3 regions of the Caulobacter sp. CCG-8 genome follow, and region 1 is predicted to be linked to each of the others. Evidence: predicted binding sites of a transcription regulator. Region 1 holds the regulator's gene; each other region holds the start of a gene.
The links. The regulator LexA, encoded in region 1, represses DNA repair genes until DNA is damaged. The targets are predictions, from matches to a motif close to ATGTTCNCNANNTGTTCT.
Positions count from the first base shown of each region.

Region 2: the regulator LexA is predicted to act here: its motif matches at 2,513-2,530, upstream of ssb (single-stranded DNA-binding protein).
Region 3: the regulator LexA is predicted to act here: its motif matches at 4,925-4,942, upstream of uvrA (excinuclease ABC subunit UvrA).

Region 1 covers NZ_JBBEUD010000002.1:110,949-118,227, reverse strand. Annotated here, with positions in the region: partial or broken gene WAE60_RS02085 (amidohydrolase family protein) at 38-1,782, opposite strand; gene lexA (transcriptional repressor LexA) at 2,034-2,738, shown strand; gene WAE60_RS02075 (energy transducer TonB) at 2,907-3,308, shown strand; gene WAE60_RS02070 (GFA family protein) at 3,313-3,720, opposite strand; gene WAE60_RS02065 (glutathione S-transferase family protein) at 3,749-4,396, opposite strand; gene WAE60_RS02060 (ComEC/Rec2 family competence protein) at 4,399-6,441, opposite strand; gene gltX (glutamate--tRNA ligase) at 6,608-7,279, shown strand, end outside.
Region 2 covers NZ_JBBEUD010000012.1:1,782-9,060, reverse strand. Annotated here, with positions in the region: gene WAE60_RS13025 (DoxX family membrane protein) at 1-228, shown strand, start outside; gene WAE60_RS13020 (fatty acid desaturase) at 187-1,260, opposite strand; gene WAE60_RS13015 (hypothetical protein) at 1,462-1,725, opposite strand; gene ssb (single-stranded DNA-binding protein) at 1,918-2,427, opposite strand; gene WAE60_RS13005 (hypothetical protein) at 2,580-2,969, opposite strand; gene WAE60_RS13000 (hypothetical protein) at 2,986-3,657, opposite strand; gene WAE60_RS12995 (hypothetical protein) at 3,737-6,589, opposite strand; gene pseH (UDP-4-amino-4,6-dideoxy-N-acetyl-beta-L-altrosamine N-acetyltransferase) at 6,682-7,236, opposite strand.
Region 3 covers NZ_JBBEUD010000019.1:30,534-37,812, forward strand. Annotated here, with positions in the region: gene WAE60_RS17900 (hypothetical protein) at 1-223, shown strand, start outside; gene WAE60_RS17905 (hypothetical protein) at 234-1,094, shown strand; gene WAE60_RS17910 (hypothetical protein) at 1,104-1,934, shown strand; gene uvrA (excinuclease ABC subunit UvrA) at 1,936-4,845, opposite strand; gene WAE60_RS17920 (DUF1223 domain-containing protein) at 4,998-5,723, opposite strand; gene WAE60_RS17925 (hypothetical protein) at 5,888-6,082, shown strand; gene WAE60_RS17930 (ATP-binding protein) at 6,256-7,279, opposite strand, start outside.

The sequences.
Region 1 (7,279 bases):
GTCAACCTCCGACTGATCTCCCGCGTCCCGACTCGCCCTATTCGGCCGCCAGGGCCGCAGGCGCCGCCCGCGCCCCGCGCACCAGGCGGCCGGGCAAGGCGCCGGTCGGTTCGCCGTCGCGCCGGGTGACCACCCCGCCCACGACGGTGGCGACATAACCGTGCGCCTTCTGGCTCAGGCGCCGCCCGCCGGCCGGCAGGTCGTAGGCCACGGCGGGCGCCTCCAGCCTCAGCCCCTCGTAGTCGATGACGTTGAGATCGGCCCGATAGCCGGGCGCGATCAGGCCCCGGTCCAGCAGACCCACGGCGACGGCGGTGTCGCGGGTCTGCATCGCCACCATGGTCTCCAGCGGGATGCGCGGCCCGCGCGTGCGCTCGCGCGTCCAGTGGACGAGGTTGCTGGTCGGGAAGCTGCCGTCGCAGATCATGCCCACATGGGCGCCGCCGTCGGACAGGCCCGGCACGGTGTCGCGATGCAGCAGCATGGCCAGGCTGGGGTCCAGCGATCCGTCGGCGTAGTTCAGGAACGGGTGATAGAGCATGCCGCGCCCGCCGTTCCGCAGCATGGCGTCCAACGCCACGGCGGCCGGGTCGCGTCCCTCCCGCGCCGCGATCGCCGCCACCGTCCGGTCGGCGGTCGGCTCGTAGTCGGGGACGGCGTCCATCGGGAAGAGGTTGTCCCAGGCGCGCAGCGCGCTGCCGGCGAACGGTCCCTTGGCGTCGCCGTCGTGGACCAGCAGCCGGGCGCGGAAGTCGGGATCGTCCAAGGCCGCGACCTTGTCGGCCAGGGACGCCCTGGCGATCTCGGCGAAGACCGGGTTCTGGCTGAACGGATTGAGGGTCAGCTCCAGGCCGAACAGCACGCCCACCGGCCGGCCGCAGACCTGGGCCTTCATCGGCAGGCCGGCGTCGACGGCCTCGGCCAGGCCCGCCAGCATCGCCTTCCAGCCCTCGGGCGACTTGGGCTCTGGACCAGCGAGAACGACAGCGGCCGCCCCGACCGCTCGACGATCCGCCGCAGCATGGCCAGCTCGGCCGGGCCGTCGGGGAAGAAGTCCGAGACCAGCTGCAGCACGCCCTTGCCGGCGGCGGCCAGGCCCAGTGCGATGCCGGTCAGCTCGTCCTCGCCCGCCGTCAGGGTGGGGGTCGGCTGGCCGTCGCTGGTGCGGTGGTTCAGCGTCCGCGAGGTGGAGAAGCCCAGGGCTCCCGCCTCGACCGCCCGCCGGGCGATGGCGGCCATGGCGGCGATGTCGCCGGGCGTCGCCGGCTCGCGATCGGCCCCGCGCTGGCCCATCACGAACACCCGCAGCGCCGCGTGCGGCAGCTGGGCGCCGATGTCGACGTCGAAGGCGCGGCCGGCCAGGAAGTCCAGATAGTCGGGAAAGCTCTCCCAGGCCCAGGGCAGGCCCTCGGTCAGCACCGGGAACGGGATGTCCTCGACGCCCTCCATCAGACGGATCAGCCGGTCGCGGTCCTCGGGACGGCAGGGCGCGAAGCCCACGCCGCAGTTGCCCATCACCACGGTGGTGACCCCATGCCCGGCGCTGGGCGTCATCGACGTGTCCCAGGTGGCCTGGCCGTCGTAGTGGGTGTGGATGTCGACGAAGCCCGGGGTGACCAGGCGGCCGCGCGCATCGATCTCCTCGCGGCCCGACGCCAGGCCCGGCCCGATCGCGGCGATCAGGCCGTCCCTGACCGCCACGTCGGCGACGAAGCCCGGGCCGCCGATCCCGTCCAGCACCGTCCCGCCGCGCAGGACCAGGTCGTAGGCGCGCTCGGCCATGGGTCGCGTCCTCCCGTGACTTATCGTTGTTCAGGAGGCTCCGCCTCGGGCGGCCGGCCGTCAAGCCGGGCAGGCCTCGATTCGGCCGGACCGCCGTCGAGCGTCACCAAGATCCCGGATCGGGGCCTGTATTTCCTAGCGTTTTCGCCCGCCGTTCCGGCGAACACCGTTAACTTGACATCAACGAAGAACACCTAGAGAACATTCGTAGAGGTTTGCGGTTTGTTCCGCGACGACTGGCGAGGCCGGACATGCTTACGCGCAAGCAGCACGAGCTGCTGATGTTCATCCACGAACGGATCAAGGAGACCGGCGTCTCCCCCTCCTTCGACGAGATGAAGGAGGCGCTGGACCTGGCGTCCAAGTCCGGCATCCACCGCCTGATCACCGCGCTCGAGGAACGCGGTTTCATCCGCCGCCTGGCCCACCGGGCCCGGGCGCTGGAAGTGGTCAAGCTGCCTCAGCAGGCGACGACGGCCTCCCCGCCCAAGGGACGGGGCGCCTTCAAGCCGCAGGTGGTCGAGGGCGGCGGGCAGGCCCCGTCGATCCCGGCCGCGCCGATCGCCGCCGACAACACCCGCGAGCTGCCGATCCTGGGCCGCATCGCCGCCGGCACCCCGATCGACGCCATCCAGCACGAACGCGAGCGCCTGCCGGTGCCCGAGACCATGCTGGGCGGCGGCGAGCACTACGTGCTGGAAGTCCAGGGCGACTCGATGATCGAGGCCGGCATCCTCGACGGCGACTATGTGATCATCAAGAAGGGCGACACGGCCAACAGCGGCGAGATCGTCGTGGCCCTGGTCGGCGAGGAAGCCACCCTCAAGCGCCTGCGCAAGAAGGGCGGCTCGATCGCCCTGGAAGCGGCCAACCCCAAGTACGAGACCCGCATCTTCGGCCCGGACCAGGTCGAGGTGCAGGGCAAGCTGGTGGGCCTGATCCGGCGCTATCACTAGGTTTCTGGTCCGCTCATCCCGGCGAACGCCGGGACCAAGATCGAAGGCGCTGAGTCTGGCTGACCGGACTCAGCGCTTTTTTGTTTTGGGTTCCAGATTGCGGGAGCGTGGTGGACGGCGATCCATGCTCAAGCTACCCAAGGACGACGTCACCTCAAGGAACACGCCTTGATCTTACCGTTCATCCTGGCCCTGCAGGCGACTCCGGCCGTCGCCGATTCGACCGCCTCGGCTTCACCCCAGGCCCCGCTCGGCGCGCAGGATGTGAAGATCAACACAGGCAAGTTCCGGGCTGATCAGTACTATCCCGACTACGCCCAGCGCATGGGCGTGTCCGATGTCGTGGAAACGACCTGCACGATCGGCCGGAAGGGCGCGTTGGAAGACTGCTTCCTCGGTTCGCCACGGACCAGCGGCTACGGTTTCGACCAGGCCGCGGCGAAGCTGCTGGACGCCTCAAGGGTCGCCGCCAGGGTCAAGTCGGGCGAATCGATCGAGGGACGCACGCTGCATCTGACGATCCGCTTCACGTCCCGCAGCTACAGCAGCTTCAGCGTGCGTTTCGAATAGCCCCTCAGGTCGGCATCCCCGCCGGCCGGTTCTCGACATATTGCGGCACGTTCAGCGGCGCCATCCACGGCTCGCGGCGCTTGACCCAGACCTCGTACTGCGGCGTGAACTGGCCGACCTCGTCCAGCCCGCCCAGGTGGATCTCGATCTCGTCGTCGTCCTGGTCGGTCGCCGTCCAGAACAGGGGCGAACCGCAGATCGGGCAGCCGTGCAGCAGGCCGTGCTCGGCGCCGGCCCAGACCTGGGTCCGTCCCTCGATCCGCACCTTGTCGGCGCGAAAGGCCGCGAAGGCGTTGCAGGGCGCGCCGTGGCGCTTGCGGCAGGTCAGGCAGTGGCACAGGCCCACCCGCAGCGGTCCGCCGCTGGCCACATAGCGCACCGCCCCGCAGGCGCAGCCGCCCTGTCGTTCCATGATCGCCTCCGTCGTTCGCCCACAAGGCTCAGAACGCCAACCGCCCCTTCAGGTCCCCGAACGGGACCATCACGTGCTCGCGATAGGCCGCCCGCGCCTTCAGCCGCTCGAACCAGGCCGCCAGGCGCGGAAGGTCCGGCCGGTCGATCTCCAGCTCGAAATATCGATAGAGATGGGTCCCGATGGCGATGTCGGCCAGGGACAGGGTCTCGCCGCCGACGAAGGGACGATCCGCCAGCAGACGATCGACGTGAGCCAGGCAGGCGACCGTCCGGTCCAGGGCCCGCGCCACGGCCCCGACGTCGCGCTGGGCCTCCGGCGTGCGGTATCCGCCCCAGAACAGGCCGGTGAGGAAGGCCGGCTGCAGCGCCGTCTGCGCCCAGTCCATCCAGCCGTCGATCGGCGCCCGGACGGCGGGATCGGCGGCCCAGAAGCGGTCCGCGCCATGGACGGCCGCCAGGTAGCGCAGGATGGCGTGGGACTCCCAGACCACCACCCCGCCGTCGTCGATCACCGGCACCTTGCCGTGCGGGTTCAGCGCCCGGAACGCCGGATCGTCCAGCCCGCCGAAGTCGCCGCCGGCCGGAACATGCGTGTGCGGAAGGTCCAGTTCGCCGACGAGCCACAGCACCTTCTGGACATTGGCCGAGCTGCGCCGTCCCCACACTTTCAGCATGGCTATCCCCTCGCCGCGCCGCTCCAGGGGCGGACGCCCCGCAGCGGCTGGGCCCAGACGATCCACCATTCGTCGCCGCGCCGATAGAGCTCGGCCGCGCCGCCGGCCGCGAAGTCGTCGGCGTCGAGCACGATCCGGTCGCGGCAGGCCGGCGGCACGGCCGCCGCGGCGCCGCGCAGGACGACGATCTCGGCCTGGCCGCACATCGCCGCCAGGTCGGTGAAGTCCGGCGCCGTCTTGCTCCATGACAAGGCCAGGGCCACGGGGGCTCGAGCGGTCGGGGCGCAGGACCGGCGGTCGCAGGCGTAGAGCAGGCTGGGCGCGGCGCTCTCCGGCACGACCAGGCCCCGGCGGCGGCCCCACAGCTCGGCTCCGAACCGGCGGGCGTCGGGCCGCAGCAGCACCGCCTCTCCGCCCTGGCGCACGGCCGCCGTGCTGCCGTCCGGCGCGATCCAGACGTCGGGCGGGGTCGGACGCGGCCAGAGGGCCACCGCCAGGGCCAGGGGCGCGCCCAGCCAGCGCAGGCGTCCCCGCCACAGGCACAGCAGCATCAGCCCCACGAACGCCAGGGCCAGGGTGAAGGGCGGCCCGCTGGCCACCACGTGCTGGGCCCCGCCGAGGCCGGCGAAGGCCTGGGCGATCCCCATCATCGCGGCGATGCCCCAGCCGGCCACGGCCAGGAACGGCGCGCCCAGGCCGAAGGGCTCCAGGGCCGCGCCCAGGGCCAGGAACGGCATGATCACGAACGACGACAGCGGCGCCACCGCCAGGTTCGCCGGCAGGCCCCAGACGGCCACGCGGTTGAAGTGCTGCATGGCGAACGGCCCGGTGGCCATGCCCGCCACGAAGCTGGCCCCGACGCTGACCGCCAGCCAGCTCGCCCCGCCCTGGATGGCCCGGATCCACCAGGGCGTGGAGATCTCGCGCACCGAACGCGGCCAGGCCTCGGCCAGGGCCACCAGGGCGGCGGTGGCGGCGAACGACATCTGGAAGCCCGGCGCGCCCGCCGACTCCGGCTGGACCAGCAGGATGACCAGGGCCGCGATCGCCAGGCCGTGCAAGGTGATGGCCTGGCGGTCGAAGAGGATGGCGGCGAAGGCCACGGTAGCGGTGATCGCCGCCCGCAGGGCCGGCGGCGGCGCGCCGGACACCGCCAGATAGGTCCCGACCGCCGCCAACCCCGCCAGGGCCGCGACCTTCTTGCCGGGGACCCGCAGCGCCGCCCACGGCCAGGCGGCGATCAGCAGGCGCACCAGGCCGAAGGCGAAGCCGCCGACGATGGCCATGTGCAGGCCCGAGATCGACAGGATGTGGGCCAGGCCCGAGGCGCGCATGGCGTCGGTCTGGTCCTGGGTGATCCAGGCCTCGTGACCGGTGACCATGGCGGCGGCGATCCCGCCGCGCTCGACGCCCATGTCCCGGACGATCCGGCTGGCCAGCCGCCAGCGCAGCGCGTTGACGGCCATGGCCGTGCGCAGCCGCCAGGGCGGCGGGTCCAGCGCCACGGGCCGCGTCTGGCCGATCGCGAACCCGACCCCGCCCACGCCGTGGAACCAGGCGTCGCGGGCGAAATCGTAGGCCCCGGGCGCGGCCGGCGGCGGCGGCGGTCCCAGCATCGCCCGCAGACGGATCGCCTGGCCCGCCGCGACGATGTCCTCGGCCTCGACGGTCACCCGCACCCGCTTGGGCGTGTCCTCGGGCGCCAGGCCGCTGATCGAGACCGGGGCGATCAGCAGGCGCGGCCCGCCGGCGCCCGGGCTGACCACGTCGACCACGAAGCCGTCGAGGGTCATCACCGCCCGCTCGCCCGAAAGGATCGGCGCGGCGACGGCGTGGGAGCGGACCTTCCCCGCCAGCGCCCCGGCCGCCAGCAGCGTCGCCAGCGCCAGGAAGACCGGCAAACCGCGCGTCGCGCGACGGCCGATCAGCCCCGCCAGGACGGCCAGGCCCAGGGTCGCGCCAACGAGCAGCGCCCACGACGGCTCGGCCTTCAGCTCCAGATAGCCGGCCGCCCCCAGGCCGAACGCCACGGGCGCCCACAGCATCCAGCGCTCGCGATTGGGGGCGATCTCGGAGATCAGCGAGCGTGTTACCGCTCCCAGGCTAGGAAGCGCGCGAAGACGCGTGCTAAGACGCGCCGCCCAGCCACCGGACCCGTCCGGCAGCGTCCTCGCCACGTCCGTGGCCTCCAGTTCGTCAGCCTTGATCCCGATGACCAATCCCCCCTCGCCCGTTTCGGGCGTCGTCACCCGCTTCGCCCCGTCGCCGACCGGCTTCCTGCACATCGGCGGCGCGCGCACGGCGCTGTTCAACTGGTTATATGCACGCCATACGGGTGGAAAGTTCCTTGTTCGCGTCGAGGACACCGATCGCGAGCGTTCGACCGAGGCCGCCGTCGCCGCGATCTTCGAGGGGCTGGACTGGCTGGGCCTGAAGTCCGACGAGCCGGTGATCTTCCAGTACAGCCGCGCCGACCGCCACCGGGAGGTCGTCCAGCAGATGCTGGAGGCCGGCCGCGCCTATCGCTGCTGGATGACCGTCGAGGAGCTGGAGGCCGCCCGCGAGAAGGCCCGCTCGGAAGGCAAGGCCATCCGCTCGCCCTGGCGCGACGCCCCGCCGCCGAACGACCCCACCCTGCCCCACGTGATCCGCTTCAAGGGTCCGCTGGACGGCGAGACCGTGGTCGACGACCAGGTCAAGGGTCCGGTGACCTTCCGCAACATCGAGCTGGACGACCTGGTCCTGCTGCGCAACGACGGCGCGCCGACCTACAACTTGGCCGTGGTGGTCGACGACCACGACATGGGCGTCACCCACGTGATCCGGGGCGACGACCACCTGAACAACGCCGCCCGCCAGACCCTGATCTACCAGGCGATGGGC
Region 2 (7,279 bases), on a different contig from region 1:
GGGGTGGCGTCGCGGCCCGCGGCCACCGCGCTGACGGCGATGATGGCGTGCTTCGTGGTGATGCTGCACATCCCGCGCGTCATGGCCTCGCCCGGCAGCCATCTGGAATGGACGATGACGGCGGTCGCCCTGTCGCTGACCGGCGCGGCCTGGGCCCTGCGCCAGGCCTTGCCGCCGTCGCAGCCGTCAGGCGCTCTTGCGTTCGACCGTGTCGGCCTCGACCGCTAGGACCGGCGCGCCGCCGGCGCGGGCGAACAGCTTGGCCAGGGCCACGAACAGGCCCTTCTCCTCGACCCGGTGATAGGGCGAGGTCGCCGCCAGCCGGGCCGACAGCCGCGCATGGGCCTTGCCCAAGTTGTGGTACGGCAGGCGCGGCAGCAGGTGGTGCAGGGCGTGGTAGCGCAGGCCGACCGGCGCCCAAAGGAACGGCAGCAGGGCCGGCGGCGGCACGTTGACCGAGTCCAGGAACTGCTCCTCGAAGCTCATCATCTCGCCGTCGTTGTGCCAGTAGTGGGCCGCCAGGGTCCGCAGCTGGTTGACGAAGGTGGCCAGCGAGAACAGCACGAACCAGGTCGCGACCACGCGGACCGGCACGAAACCGGCGACCGTCGCGGCGGCCACGCCCCAGCACCACAGCCAGCAGCCGATCTCCTGGGCCAGCCAGTCGGGCCGCGTCCTATCGTTGTCCTCGCGCACGAAGTCGGGATTGATCACCAGGGCCGACAGCTTGGTCCTGACGAAGCGGCGCACGGGCGGGATCACGAACGACAGCGGGACCAGGACGCCCGAGCGCAGGATCACGCCCAGCGGGGCCAGCAGCGAGATCGCCGTGAACAGGCCCAGCTTGAACGGCGAATAGCGGCCCAGCGGCAGGTATTCCGGGTCCTTGGCGGTGCCGAAGCGATGCTTGGCGTGGTGCAGGTTGTGCACGCCCTCGTACATCATCGACGGCGTCATCAGCGGCACGCCGACCAGCAGGTTCCAGCCCAGGCGGAAGCCCGGCACGTCCTTGGGCCGCAGGTGGCTTATCTCGTGGATGAACGACAGGCCGCGATAGATGGCCAGCAGGCCGACCAGGCCGGCGGCGAGGACGATCCCGGGGTGGCCGGCCGTGGCGGCGATCCACAGGCCGCCCCAGGCGGCGGTCGCGGTCAGGGCCAGGTCCAGCCAGTAGATCCGGCGGTCGGGCGCCGTCAGGTCGGCGGTCAGGCCGTGGGCCTGGCGCACCAGGCCGCCCTCGTCTTTCTGGGGTTGTCCCACGGTCTTCTCAATCCCCGATTCCGACTCGAGCGCCTCGACGCGCTTGCCTTCCGCGCCCCCGAGGTGGCGCGCCGCCCTTCGAAATTCAATGGCCATACGGACGAAAGGCGTCCGCCAGGGATAAACCAAAACGGCCGGCGCCGAAACGCCGACCGTTGTCGCAGCCGGACGCGGCGCCGATCGCCCGGTTTGAAGGCTTGGTCAGCCCAGCGCCTTGAGGACGAAGGCCGCCCAGGTCATGGAGGGCTCGAGATCGCCGCTCATCAGCTTGCGCTTGGGCGGCGCGCGGAACCGGTCGTTGATCCAGTCGCGGATCGCGAGGTCCAGGCTGTTGGCCCCCACGCCGATCTGAGCCAGCGTCTCGTCAGGGCCCGGCGGATCCTCCCGAAGGTCGCGCGCGCGCACGAAGAGGGCGACGCCGACGACGAGGACCTCCTCGTCGGTGGGCCCCGCGGACTCGGCCATCCCTGATCTCCTCGCAAGGGGAGCCCGCGGGTCAGGCCGACAGGCCTGGCGCGTCCCCGGAAGCCAGGATCACCAGGGGGACCGGTTCCAGCAGTGGCCCAGCCCACCGCGCGGTCGTGAGAAAGCGCACAAGAAAAAGCGGCCGGCTCCCGGGAACCGGCCGCTGTTCGAGCTCTGGCGTCGCGACGACGCCTAGAAGGGGATTTCGTCGTCCAGGTCGGCCGAGAAGCTTTCGCGCGGGCCGCTGGGCTGGCTGCGCGGCGCGCCGCCGCCGAACCCACCGCCGCCGCCGCCGCCGGCGGCGTAGCCTTCGTCATAGCCGCCGCCCGCCGACGCGCCGGCGCCGTCGCCGCGACCGCCCAGCATGGTCAGTTCGCCGCGGAATTTCTGCAGCACGATCTCGGTGGAGTACTTCTCCTGGCCCGACTGGTCGGTCCACTTGCGGGTCTGCAGCGAGCCCTCGATATAGACCGTCGAGCCCTTACGCAGGTAGCTCTCGGCCACCTTCACCAGGTTGTCGTTGAAGATCACGACGCGGTGCCACTCGGTCTTTTCCTTGCGCTCGCCGCTGGTGCGGTCGCGCCAGCTCTCCGAGGTGGCGATGCGCAGGTTGGCGACGCGGTCGCCGGAGCCGAGGGAGCGGATTTCGGGGTCGGCGCCGAGGTTGCCGACCAGAATGACCTTGTTGACGCTGCCCGCCATGGGAAGACCTTCGTTCTCGCCCGGCGACCCAACGCGCCGGAATCTGGCCCGGACGTTAACGACCTATCAACGCCGAACGCAAGGTTTGTTCCACAAATGTTCCTGTGGAACAAGAGCGGTTATCCACCGCCCTCTTCCTCCGGCCCTCCCCGTTACTGGGGCGGCATGGCCCCCGGGACCGCCAGGCGGCCATCGCCCGTGCGGACCAGCGACATGAACCGGGCGCCTTCGTAGGTGTCGCCCAGATAGATGCCTTCCTTCTGCAGGAAGATGAACTTGCCCTGGTAGGCGCCGGTCATCTCGCGGCTGGGGCTGCCCAGGCGCACGAAGCGCAGGCGCATGCCCTCCAACTCGGCCGCGCAGAGCTCGAGACTGGGCACGTTGCGGGCCACCGGGTTGAACTTCAGCGTCCCGTCCTTCTGTTCGATCACGTGCATGCAGACGCCGGCCTCGAACGGGGCCTTGGTCTGCTTCTCGCAACCGCTCAGGCCGACAACGGCGGCGGCGGCGACGAGCGAGAGGGCGACGACGGGAAGGCGCATGGGTCTTGGACTCTCTCTAGGCCGACGGGATGGAGCAGCCCTGCCCCAGGTCGATGATCGAATGGAAGGTGCGGTTGTCGGACGAGGATTCGACCTTGCCCGGCACGATGCGCAGGGTTTCGTCGCCCCAGCGGCCGTAGGTGGCCCCGCCCGCTTTCTCGCACTTGCCGCCCGAGATCTGCTGGGCGCAGGCGTTGACGGTGATCTCGCCCGGCAGCTTGCGCCATTCGCCGCCGGCGTAGCGCCAGCAGACCGCCAGGGGCGTGCTGGCCGCGGTCGGCGTCGGGGCGGCCGGCGTCGCGGCCGGCGCGGGCACGGTCAGGGCCTCGGGCGGCGGCGGCAGCGGGGTCAGGACCGTGCCGGCCTGGTCGGCGGCGGCCAGGGCGCCGGTCTCGTCGACGCCCACGTCCAGGGCGCCGGTGGCCACGCCGTTCTTCTTGGCGCACTCGGCCAGGGTGATCTCGCCGACGAACTGGCCGCCGACAAAGCAGCGCAGCGGGCGGTTGGCGTCCAGCTTGTTGTCGTCGGCGCGGCCGGTCTCGACGATCAGGCCGGCGCGCGAGGCCGGCGGATCGGCGGTCGGCGACTTGTTGCCGTGCATCACGGTCAGGGCGATGCCGAGGCCCGCGATCAGGGCCAGGGCGGCTCCGCCGCCCAGCAACACGCGTCGATCTTTGAGAAGTTCCATGATCCCTGGCTACGACGCGGTGATGACGCTTTCAAGTCCAAGGCTCAAGACGGCTTCCAGGGCCGTCGCGGCGCGCGCCCTAGCCGCCGCCGGTCAGGCGATCCAACGCCGCCTGGTAGTTGGCGATCTGGTTGGTCAGATAGGTCGGCACCGTGCCGGTGGCGTTGTTGTTCGAGGAGGCGGTCGCGTCGGTGCGCTTCACGCCGTTGGCGGTGTCGGCCATCTCGCGATAGGCGTTGCGGACCGCCGACAGGGCCTTGGTCATGGCCGACACCGCAGCGTTGCGGCCGACGTCGGTGGTCAGGTCCAGGCCCGTGTCCAGCGCGAAGCCGTAGATCGGCCCCTTGCCGTCGGCCGAGACCGTCTGGCCGTGATCGGTCTTGGTGTTGCGGACGATCCCCGGCTTCAGCCCCAGCGATTCCAGCACGTCGGTGCCGCCCTTGCCGGGCAGGATCTCGACGGTCGAGGTGGTCTGGGACGGGCTGATCCGCAGGGTGCGGTTGTTGCCGACGCTGCTGAACTCGACCTTGGCCGCGTAGCCCGTGGCCTTGCGGATCTTGTCGGCCAGGGTGTCGAGCGTATCGTCCTGCTCGATCTTGATCGTGGTCAGGGTGCCGCGCGCCCGGGTGCGGACCTGGAAGGTGTCCCCCGCCCGCGCCGAGGTCGCCGAGACGATCTTGTCGGACTGGGTGAAGTCCATCTTGCCGCGCGGGATGCCGAAGACGTCCAGGGTGCTGGAGCCCGACGCGTCGACCGCGATCGAGGTCGGCGTGGCGTAACCGTCCTTGCCGGTCAGCCGCTGCTCCCAGGAGGCCTGACCGGTGGCGACGTTGATCTGGGCGACGTAGCCGTCCTTCGTGCCGACCGTGGCCTCGCCCGCCAGGTCCTTGCCGGCCGAACCCACCAGCCAGGCCTGGCCGTTGGAGACCGCCATGCCGGTGACCGTGTCGTCGCCCGTCCCGCCGTAATAGGCCAGGGTGTCCTGGCTCTTGTCGGCCAGGTCCAGCGACAGGCGGGCCACGAACCCGTCCGAACCGCCCGAGGCGGCCTTGGTCTTGTTGTCGACGTCCAGCGCGCCGTTGGTGGTCGAGCCGCCGATGTAGAGCTGGCCGTTGTCGATGGTCAGGCCGGCGATGTTGCCGCCCTTCAGCGAACCCAGGTCGCGCGTCGCGCCCTCGGTGAACGTCACGGCCTTGGTGTAGGTCGTCGGTTCGGTGACCCAGACTTCCTTGTCGTTCAGATAGGTGCGCGGCTCGGTGACGATGGTGGTCGAGACGTCGAAGCTGCGAAGCATCGCCTCGCTGCCTTCCTTGCTGGCCACCACCACCTGCGTGCCGTTGACCACGATGCCGGAGACGGTGTCGTCGTTCTCGCTGCCGAAATGGGTTGTGAACAGCGCCTTGGGCGTGCCGGCGATGTCGGTGGCGAAGGCGCTCAGATAGCTGTCGTAGCCGCCTTCCGTCGCGCCGGTCGCCGAGCCCGGGATGTCGGACTTGGTGCGGCCGCCCACATAGACCACGCCGTCCTCGCCGAAGGCCACGGCCGTGGCCTCGTCCTCCAGCATGCCGCCGCGGCGGACCGTCCAGGTCTCGTCGCCCTTGGCGTCGTAGAGGGTCACGAAGCTGTCGGTGAGCGTGCCGGCCGAGTCCGAATTGATCGGGCCGTTGGTGGCGCCGGCCAGGCTGCCCGCCACCGAACCGGCGATGGCCACCTGGCCGTCGTCCGAGATGGCCATGTTGTAGCCGGTGGCGGTGTTCGAGGCGCCCAGGGTGCGGGCGTAGAGCAGCTTGCCCGACGAATCGTACTTCAGCAGGGCGACGTCCTGGTCGCCCTTGATCGTCTGGGTGCTGGTCGTGCCGTCGACATCGGCCAGGACGTAGAGCGAGCCATCGGGGCCCGTCATCGTCTTGTGGACCGTGCTGATCGTGCCTTCCAGCGTGTCGGAGAACACCTTGGTGCCCGGCTGGCCGGCCGTGCCGGGGCCGTACTTCGTCAGGGTGTTCTCGATCACCGCGTCGTCGGTGGTGGTGTCCTTGTCAGGATCCGGATTGCCGGCGGCCGTGGTGATGTAGACCGCCGGCTTGGCGGCCGGGGCCGAGAAGGTCAGGGTCTCGGTCAGGTCGCCCTTGATCTGCAGGGCGAAGTCGTCGCCGGTGGCCGGCAGCTTGACGGTCTGGCCGTTGACCGTGGTGGTGCGCTCCTGGCCCACCGTGCGGTTGACCGCGAACTGGGTGTCGAAACCGGCGTCCGAGAGCTTCTGGTTGAAGAACGAGACGACGTTGGCCATCGTCCGCGGCGTCGAACCCATCTCCGACAGGTCCATCGTCACGTCCGTCGCCACGCCGAACTTCTTGACGTTCATCGTGAAGCTGACGTTGCCCTTGAACGTGGGCACCTCGTCGTCGACCTGGCCGCTGTAGATCGTGTTGGTGACGTAGTTGTAGTTGTTCTTCGGCACCCCGACGGTCGACTTGTCGCTGGTCATGACCGTGCCGGTCGTCAGGCGCATGCCGTCGGTGCTGAGGTTCTGGACGTAGCTGTTGACCTCGTTCAGCCCCTTGCTGAACACGGCCTGCAGCCGCTTGATCTCGCTGTCGGTGACGCCCTTCTCGGCCGAGCGGTTGGCGATCGCCGACAGGGTGTTGAGCGCCTGATAGGCGGCGAACAGCTTCTTGTAGTCGCCCGAGATCGTCGGGGACGCGGCGACGGCCGCGGCCTCGTCGACGAACTTACGGCCGTTCAGGGCCGCTTTGACCAGGTCGCTGGGCTCGCTGGTCATCGTCGTCCAGGGCGAGCTGGGCACCGTCTTGCCGCCCGAGGAGGACGGAGCGGACGACGAGGACTGGTTGGTCGACGCGGTCGCGTTCGCGGCCAGGCCAGCGTTCTTGGCCTGATAATACCCGAGCAGCAGACTGGAATCGAAAGTGATCACAGCGGGTCCCATCGGGACGCACTACGCCCCACGATTCGATTGTCCGCGATGATCGCTGACGTTTCGTTAAGACGTATGAATCGAAGTCGGGATCAGGCCGCGATCAGGTGGGCGTCGGTCAGCGAGCGCCGGACCTCGCCCCGCAGCTCGCGCCATTCCTCGGCCAGGATGCCCAGCAGGACCACGTCCCGGGGCTCGCCGTCCTTCAGCACGTGGCCGCGCAGATAGCCTTCGCGACGGAAGCCGGAGGCCGCCTGGGCCTTCAGCGCCGCGTCGTTGTCGGCCATGACCTCGGCGAAGACCTTGTGCAGGCCCAGCTCGCCGAAGGCGCGGTCCAGTCCCAGCACCTGGGCGGCGCGTCCCACGCCCCTGCCCCGCGCCTCGGCCGAACCGAGGAACCAGTTCCAGCCGGCGCGACGATGGTGGCTGAGCAGGCCGGTCAAGGTCAGCAGGCCCGACGGCTCGCCGGCTCGGACGATCATCCAGCCGCGCATGTCGGGATCGGAACGCAGGGCCTGGAACCAGGCGGCGTGGGCCTCGCGGCTCGGAAAGGCCGCGTCGGACATCCACCGGTCGACTTCCGGTTCGCCCCGCCATTGGAACAGGACCGCCTCGTCGCCGTCCGTCAAATCGCGAAGCTCGATCATACCGGGTCGATTCTCCCAACTAGCGTGGCGGAGAGTCTACCCC
Region 3 (7,279 bases), on a different contig from region 1:
CGCGACGGCGATCCCCGCGCTGGGTCTGGACAACGCGTTGACTTACGATCCGTCCCTGGCGGTCGCGCTGACGGGCCTGGTCCGGCCTGTGGTGCTAGGCCACCTCCTCTCGCAGGGACTGCTGGTGGGCTTGGCCGTGCTGATCCCGTTCGCGTCGGCGACCTACATCTGTCGGAGCCTGGTCGGCGATCCCGTCGCCGACCAGGTCGCCGTGTTCGACTAGGGCCCTCCGAATGACCGTGACCACGCTGAGCCGATTGGTGCTCGCGGGCGTTCCGTTGCTGCGGCGCGCGCCGCTCGCGGTGCTGGGCTGGGGCGCCTGCCTGTTGCCGCTCAGCGTGTTCAGCACCCTGCTGGACGCCGTGTACGATGGGTTGAAGGGCCCGTGGTCCTATGTCGGGGCGGAGCGGGGCGCCGGCTGGCTGCAGTTCGGCGTGCTGTTCTCGAACCTTCTGGTGATGTGCCTCGGCATGGCGATCCTGGCTGCCGCCGTCTTCCGGGCGGTCGCCGATCTGGAACGGACGGACGGTCGCTGGATGCGCCTGGGCGCCGACGAGCTCCGCCTCGGACTCGTCTGGTGCCTGATGTTCGTGGCCGTTTTCGCCGGCGTCTTCGTCCTCGTCGTCATCGTCGCCGCGGTCGCCCGTGACTCCGAGTTGGCGACGAAGACCAGTACGCTCGTGACCGTTCTGGTCCTGGCGGCGGTGTCGCTGGCGCGGTTCTCGTCAGCGCCCGCCATCACGCTCTTCGAACGGCGGATCGCGATCGCGGAGTCCTGGCGGATGACGCGCGGACGCTATCGGCTGGCCATCGTCTGCGCCCTGCTCTTTCTGGCGGCCTACGGCGGCGGCGAATGGTTGCTGTCGGCGCTGGGCGACGTGTTCAAGCAAGGCGGCGCCGACGCGAAGATCGGCGACGATCCCTTCATCATCGAACTGGCGCGCTACGCCGCCGAACCCGAGCACCTGGTTCCGAACCTGGCGCGCGTGGTGGTCGGAACCTTCGCGGGCGTCGTCGCCTACGCCCCGATGGCGGTTCTGTATCGCGACCTGACCGGCAGGAATCCCGCCGACCAGGCGGCGGTGTTCGACTAGGGGGAGCGGGTGAAGACACTTTCCTGGCCCGACGGCGTCCTGTCCGGCTTCCGGCTGGTCGCCCGACGGCCGCTGGCGGCGCTGTCCTGGGCGCTGGTGTTCATCGTGGGCGGGACCATCCTGGCCGGCTTCCAGGTCGCGGCCTGGCAAGGTTTCGCGGCGGGGCGGAGCCTTTCGGACGTCGCCGTGCCGTTGGGCCTCGGCGGCCTCGTTCTGGACGTCCTGACCACGACCGTGGCGAGCGCGGCGGTCCTTCGCGCGACGATCCGGCCCGACGACCGCCGCGCGGCCTGGCCGCGCCTTGGCGGCGGCGAACTCCGCCTTCTAGTCCTCGTGGCGCCGGTGACCGTGATGTCGATCGTGATCGCGGCGCCGATCGGGGTCTTCCTGCTCGCAAGGGTCCTGGAGCCGGGGCCGCTCACCACGAGCCTGGCCCTGCACCTGGGCGCCGTGATGCTGACCGCGGCGGGCGCCCGCCTGGCCCTGGCGGCGCCGGCGACCCTCGCCGACGGACGCCTGCGCCTGGCGCGCGCGTTGGGTCCGAGCCGGAAGCTTCATGTCCGGCTGGCGACGCTCTTCGTCGCGACGCTGCTGTTGTCCATGGCGATCGAATGGGCGGGATCGTGGGCGCGCGACGCGCTGGGCCTGGCCCAGCCGCCGGTGCTCCGGGCGTCGTCCCTGGCCGCCGCGCTGAACACGGCCTTCGGGCCTGTCGCGATGGCGTCCAGGGTTTTCGGTGGCCTGGTCCATGCCCTGGCCTTCGCGGTGCAGGTCGGCCCGATCGGCTACGCCTTCCATCGCCTGATGGAAGGTCCGGCCGACCGGGCCGACGTTTTCTAGCCTAGGCCCGCTTGCTCTTCTTCAGCTCGGCCACGCGCTCCAGCCGCCGTTCCTCGTGGCGGGCCAGGACGTCCTTCAGATAGCGGCCGGTCCAGCTGGCCTCGACCTTGGCCACGTCCTGGGGCGAGCCCACGGCGACAATCTGGCCGCCGCCGTCACCGCCTTCCGGACCGAAGTCCAGCAGCCAGTCGGCGGTCTTCACGACGTCGAGGTTATGCTCGATGACGACCACGGTGTTGCCCTGGTCGACCAGCTCGTGGAGGACCTCCAGCAGTTTCTTGGTGTCCTCGAAGTGCAGGCCGGTGGTCGGCTCGTCGAGGATGTACAGCGTGCGGCCGGTGGCGCGCTTGCTGAGCTCCTTGGACAGCTTCACCCGCTGCGCTTCACCCCCGGAGAGGGTGGTCGCCTGCTGGCCCACCTTGATGTAGCTGAGGCCCACGCGCTTGAGCGTCTCCATCTTGTCGCGGATCGGCGGCACCGCCTTGAAGAAGTCGGCGGCTTCCTCGACCGTCATGTCCAGCACGTCGGCGATGGTCTTGCCCTTGAACAGGATGTCCAGGGTCTCGCGGTTGTAGCGCTGGCCCTTGCAGACGTCGCAGGTGACGTAGACGTCGGGCAGGAAGTGCATCTCGATCTTGATCAGGCCGTCGCCCTGGCAGGCCTCGCAGCGGCCGCCCTTGACGTTGAAGCTGAAGCGGCCGGGACCGTAGCCGCGCGCCTTGCTCTCCGGCAGCTGGGCGAACCAGTCGCGGATGGGGCCGAAGGCGCCGGTATAGGTGGCCGGGTTCGAGCGCGGGGTGCGGCCGATCGGCGACTGGTCGATGTCGATGACCTTGTCGAAGTTCTCCAGGCCCTCGATCCGCTCGTGCGAGGCCGGGGCGTCGCTGGCGTTGTTCAGGCGGCGCGCGGCGGCCTTGTACAGGGTCTCGATCGTGAAGGTCGACTTGCCGCCGCCCGACACGCCCGTGATGCAGGTGAAGGTGCCGACCGGGATCTCGCCCGTCACATCCTTCAGGTTGTTGCCCTTGGCGCCGACGACGCGGAGCATCTTCTTCTTGCTGATCGGGCGGCGCTGTTCGGGCACCTCGATCTCGCGTGCGCCGGTCAGGTACTGGCCGGTGATGCTCTTCGGATTGGCCATGATGTCGGCCGGCTTGCCCTCGGCGACGATCTCGCCGCCGTGCACGCCCGCCGCCGGACCCATGTCGATCACATAGTCGGCGGTGAGGATGGCTTCCTCGTCGTGCTCGACCACCAGCACCGAGTTGCCCAGGTCGCGCAGGCCCTGCAGCGACTGCAGCAGGCGCGTGTTGTCGCGCTGGTGCAGGCCGATCGACGGCTCGTCCAGCACGTAGAGCACGCCGGTCAGGCCGCTGCCGATCTGGCTGGCCAGCCGGATGCGCTGGCTCTCGCCGCCGGACAGGGTGCCCGAGCCGCGCGACAGGTTCAGATAGTCCAGGCCCACGTCGACCAGGAACCGCAGGCGGTCGTTGATCTCCTTCAGGATCCGCCGGGCGATCTCCATCTGCTTGTCGGTCAGATGGCCTTCCAGCGCTGTGAACCAGTCGCGGGCCGGGCGGATCGCCAGGTTCGAGACGGCGGCGATGTCCAGGCCGTGGATCTTCACGGCCAGGGCTTCGGGCTTCAGGCGCTTGCCGTGGCAGACCTCGCAGGGGGTGTCGGACTGGTAGCGGCCCAGCTCCTCGCGGACCCACGAGCTGTCGGTCTCGCGCCAGCGGCGCTCCAGGTTCGGCAGCACGCCCTCGAAGGGCTTGGCCACCTCGTATTTGCGGGCGTTGTCGTCGTAGACGAACTTGATCTTCTCGCCCTTGGAGCCCTGCAGCACGATCTGGCGGGCGCTTTCCGGCAGCTTGTGCCAGGGCTCGTCCATCGAGAAGCCGTAGTGGCGGGCCAGGGCCTGCAGGGTCTGGGTGTAGAGCGGCGATGGCCCCTTGGCCCACGGGGCGACGGCGCCCTTGTGCAGGCTGCGGTCCTTGTCGGGGATCACCAGGTCGGCGTCGAAGGCCAGCTTGGCGCCCAGGCCGTCGCAGGCCGGGCAGGCGCCCGCCGGGTTGTTGAACGAGAACAGCCGCGGCTCGATCTCGGCGATCGTGAAGCCGCTGACCGGGCAGGCGAAGCGTTCCGAGAACAGCAGCCGACGCGGCTCCTTCTCACCTTCCTCGACGTTGGCCCATTCGGCCACGGCCAGGCCGTCGGCCAGGCGCAGGGCCTGCTCCATGGAGTCGGCCAGGCGCTGCTCCATGCCCGGCTTGGTGACGATGCGGTCCACGACTACGTCGATGTCGTGCTTGAACTTCTTGTCGAGGGCGGGGGCGTCCTCGATCGGATAGAACTCGCCGTCGATCTTCAGCCGCTGGAAGCCGGCCTTCTGCCACTCGGCGATCTCCTTCTTGTACTCGCCCTTGCGGTCGCGGACGACGGGAGCGAGCAGATAGAGGCGCGTGCCTTCCGGCAGGGCGGTGATCTTATCGACCATCTGGCTGATGGTCTGGCTTTCGATCGGCAGGCCGGTGGCCGGCGAGTAGGGAACCCCGACCCGCGCCCACAGCAGGCGCATGTAGTCGTGGATCTCGGTGACCGTGCCCACCGTCGAGCGCGGGTTACGCGAGGTGGTCTTCTGCTCGATCGAGATGGCCGGCGACAGGCCCTCGATCAGGTCCACGTCCGGCTTGCTCATCAGCTCCAGGAACTGGCGGGCGTAGGCCGACAGGCTCTCGACGTAGCGGCGCTGGCCCTCGGCGTAGATGGTGTCGAACGCCAGGGAGCTCTTGCCCGAGCCCGAAAGCCCGGTCAGCACCACGAGCTCGCCCCGCGGGATGTCGACGCTGACGTCCTTGAGATTGTGCTCCCGCGCGCCGCGCACGCGGATGAAGTTCAGTTGTTCAGCCATGTTTTCCGGAACGCGTAGGGCCGTGGGAGGAGCCACGGCGAGACGGCTATATGTAGGGCGCAGACCGGCGATTAACACAAGAACAAGGTGCGAACAAATGTCGCTGTGGCGGCAGGTGGCGACAGACTGCTGACATCAGGTGTCAGCAGGGCCTAAAGTCGCGCCGCCGCCAGGATCGGGCCGCCGTTCTTCGCCTGGACCAGCACCGCCGTCCGCAGGGCCGGATCGGCCGGCGGCGTGGTCGCGAACGCCACCGGGGCGCCGTTCCAGCCGCCCAGCCGGGTCAGCTCGCGGACCACGTCGCGGTGGGGCAGGGTCTTGCCGTTGTTCTCGCCGCGCTGGATGGCCACCTGCTGAACGCGTGGATCGTAGCGCACCAGCCAGACGTCGGCCCCGGCCTTGGGGGCTTGGCCGGCCCCGATCTCGACCCGGCCGCGCGACACGGCGACCGTGGCGTCCATGGCCGGGCGGGCGCGGCGCAGGGCCAATTCCACGTCGCGGGCGTCCGTGCCGATCAGGTCCTCGCGGCCCTCGACCACCATCTGCGGCGTGCCCAGCTGGGCGCCCAGGCCGCGGGCGTAGGCCTTCTGCCGGTCGGTGAAGGCCGGCTTGGCGAAACTATCTTTCCAACCGAGCTGGTCCCAGTAGGTGACCCCGAAGCTCAGGGCCAGCACCTCGGGCCGGTCGGCCAGGGCGTTGAGGTTGGCGGTGGCCGGCGGGCAGGACGAGCAGCCCTGGCTCTGGAACAGCTCCAGCACCACCGGCCGCTGGGCCGTGCCGCCGGTCCCGGCCATCGACCAGGTCCCGACGGCGACCGCCAGGACCGTCCCGGCCGCCAGGCTGGCCCAGGCCGTCTTCCGCATCGTGGTTCGTGTCATGGCGCGCGTCCTCCTTGGTCGTCGAGGATCAGTTCGCGGCGGGACCGGCGGAGGTTACAGCGTTCACGAACAATAAACCGCCTTTGGAAGCGCAACCTTCAGCACCCTTGGTGTCTATGGCGCGGACGGATCGCGCATCCTGCGCGCCCTCGAGGACGACGAGCTTGGCCAAGGCGGCGGCGAAGGAAGAGGCGAAACCGGCGGCCCCCGAGGCTCCGGCCAAGGGCAAGGGCGGCAAGGCCGCCAAGGTCGTGCGCCAGCGTTCCGAGATCGACGACATCATCACCCTGGTCGTCTGCGTCGCCTGCGCCATCTGGGCCTTCAAGATCATCGTCGACCTGAGCGCGCTGAGCTTCTGAGCTCGGGTTTCTTCCGCATCATAAATAGCGCCGTCATCCCGGGCCTTGCGCCCGGAACCCCTCTGTCGGTCGCAAGTGCAGTTGAGGCGGCTCGCCAGCGAACCGCTTGCGCCTCGCGTGCGAGCTGAACCAGGAATCCCTGGCGCAAGGCCCGGGATGACGAGGGGATAGGTCTACCCCAGCGCCGCCGCCGCGCCGCCCGCGGGCGGGGCGCTCAGGGCCACGTCCAGGGCCTCGACCAGGCGCTGGGCGGCGATCGGCTTGGCCACGAAGCCGTCCATGCCGGCGGCCATGTAGCGCTCGGTCTCGTGGCTCAGCACGCTGGCGGTGACGGCCAGGATCGGCGTGCGGGTCCGGCCCTCGGCCGCCTCGCGGGTACGGATCACGCGGCCCGCCTCCAGCCCGTCCATGCCCGGCATGTGGATGTCCATCAGGATGGCGTCCCAGGGACCGGACTCCCACATCGCCACCGCCTCGTGGCCGTCGCGGGCCACGCCGCAGGCGACGCCCAGATGGCCCAGCATGGCCTGCAGGACGGTGCGGTTGGTGGCGTTGTCGTCGACGACCAGCATCTTCAGCGCGCCGCCCATCGCCGGCTCGTCGGCGACCGGCTCGACCTTCGTCGGCTGGCCCACCGGCGTCAGGGCGGGGCAGGGGGCCTCGAAGGTGAAGCAGGCGCCGCCGGCCGCCGGGCTCTCGAAGCCGACCTGGCCGCCCATCAGCGTCATCAGCTCGCGGCAGATGGCCAGGCCCAGGCCGCTGCCGCCCGTGCGGCGCGTGCTGGAGCCGTCGACCTGGACGAATTTCTCGAAGATCTGGGCGCGGCGCGCCTCGGGCACGCCCACGCCGGTGTCGGTCACGGCGCAGGTCAGGGTCTGGGCGTCGCCGCCGATCCGCACGGTCACCTGGCCGGCGTCGGTGAACTTGATGGCGTTGGAGATCAGGTTGCTGAGCACCTGGCGCAGACGGGCGGCGTCGCCGTCGCGCCAGCCGCCGGCCCCGGGCTCGACCTCCAGGGCGAAATCCAGGCCCTTGTCGTGGGCCAGGCCGCCGTAGAGCTGGCGCAGGGTGTCGGCCAGGGCGTCCAGGTCGAACGGCGCCCGGACGATCTCCATCTTACCGGCCTCGATCCGCGAGATGTCGAGCACGGCGTTGATCACGTCCAGCAGGGTGGCGCCGGACTGGTGGATGGTGGCC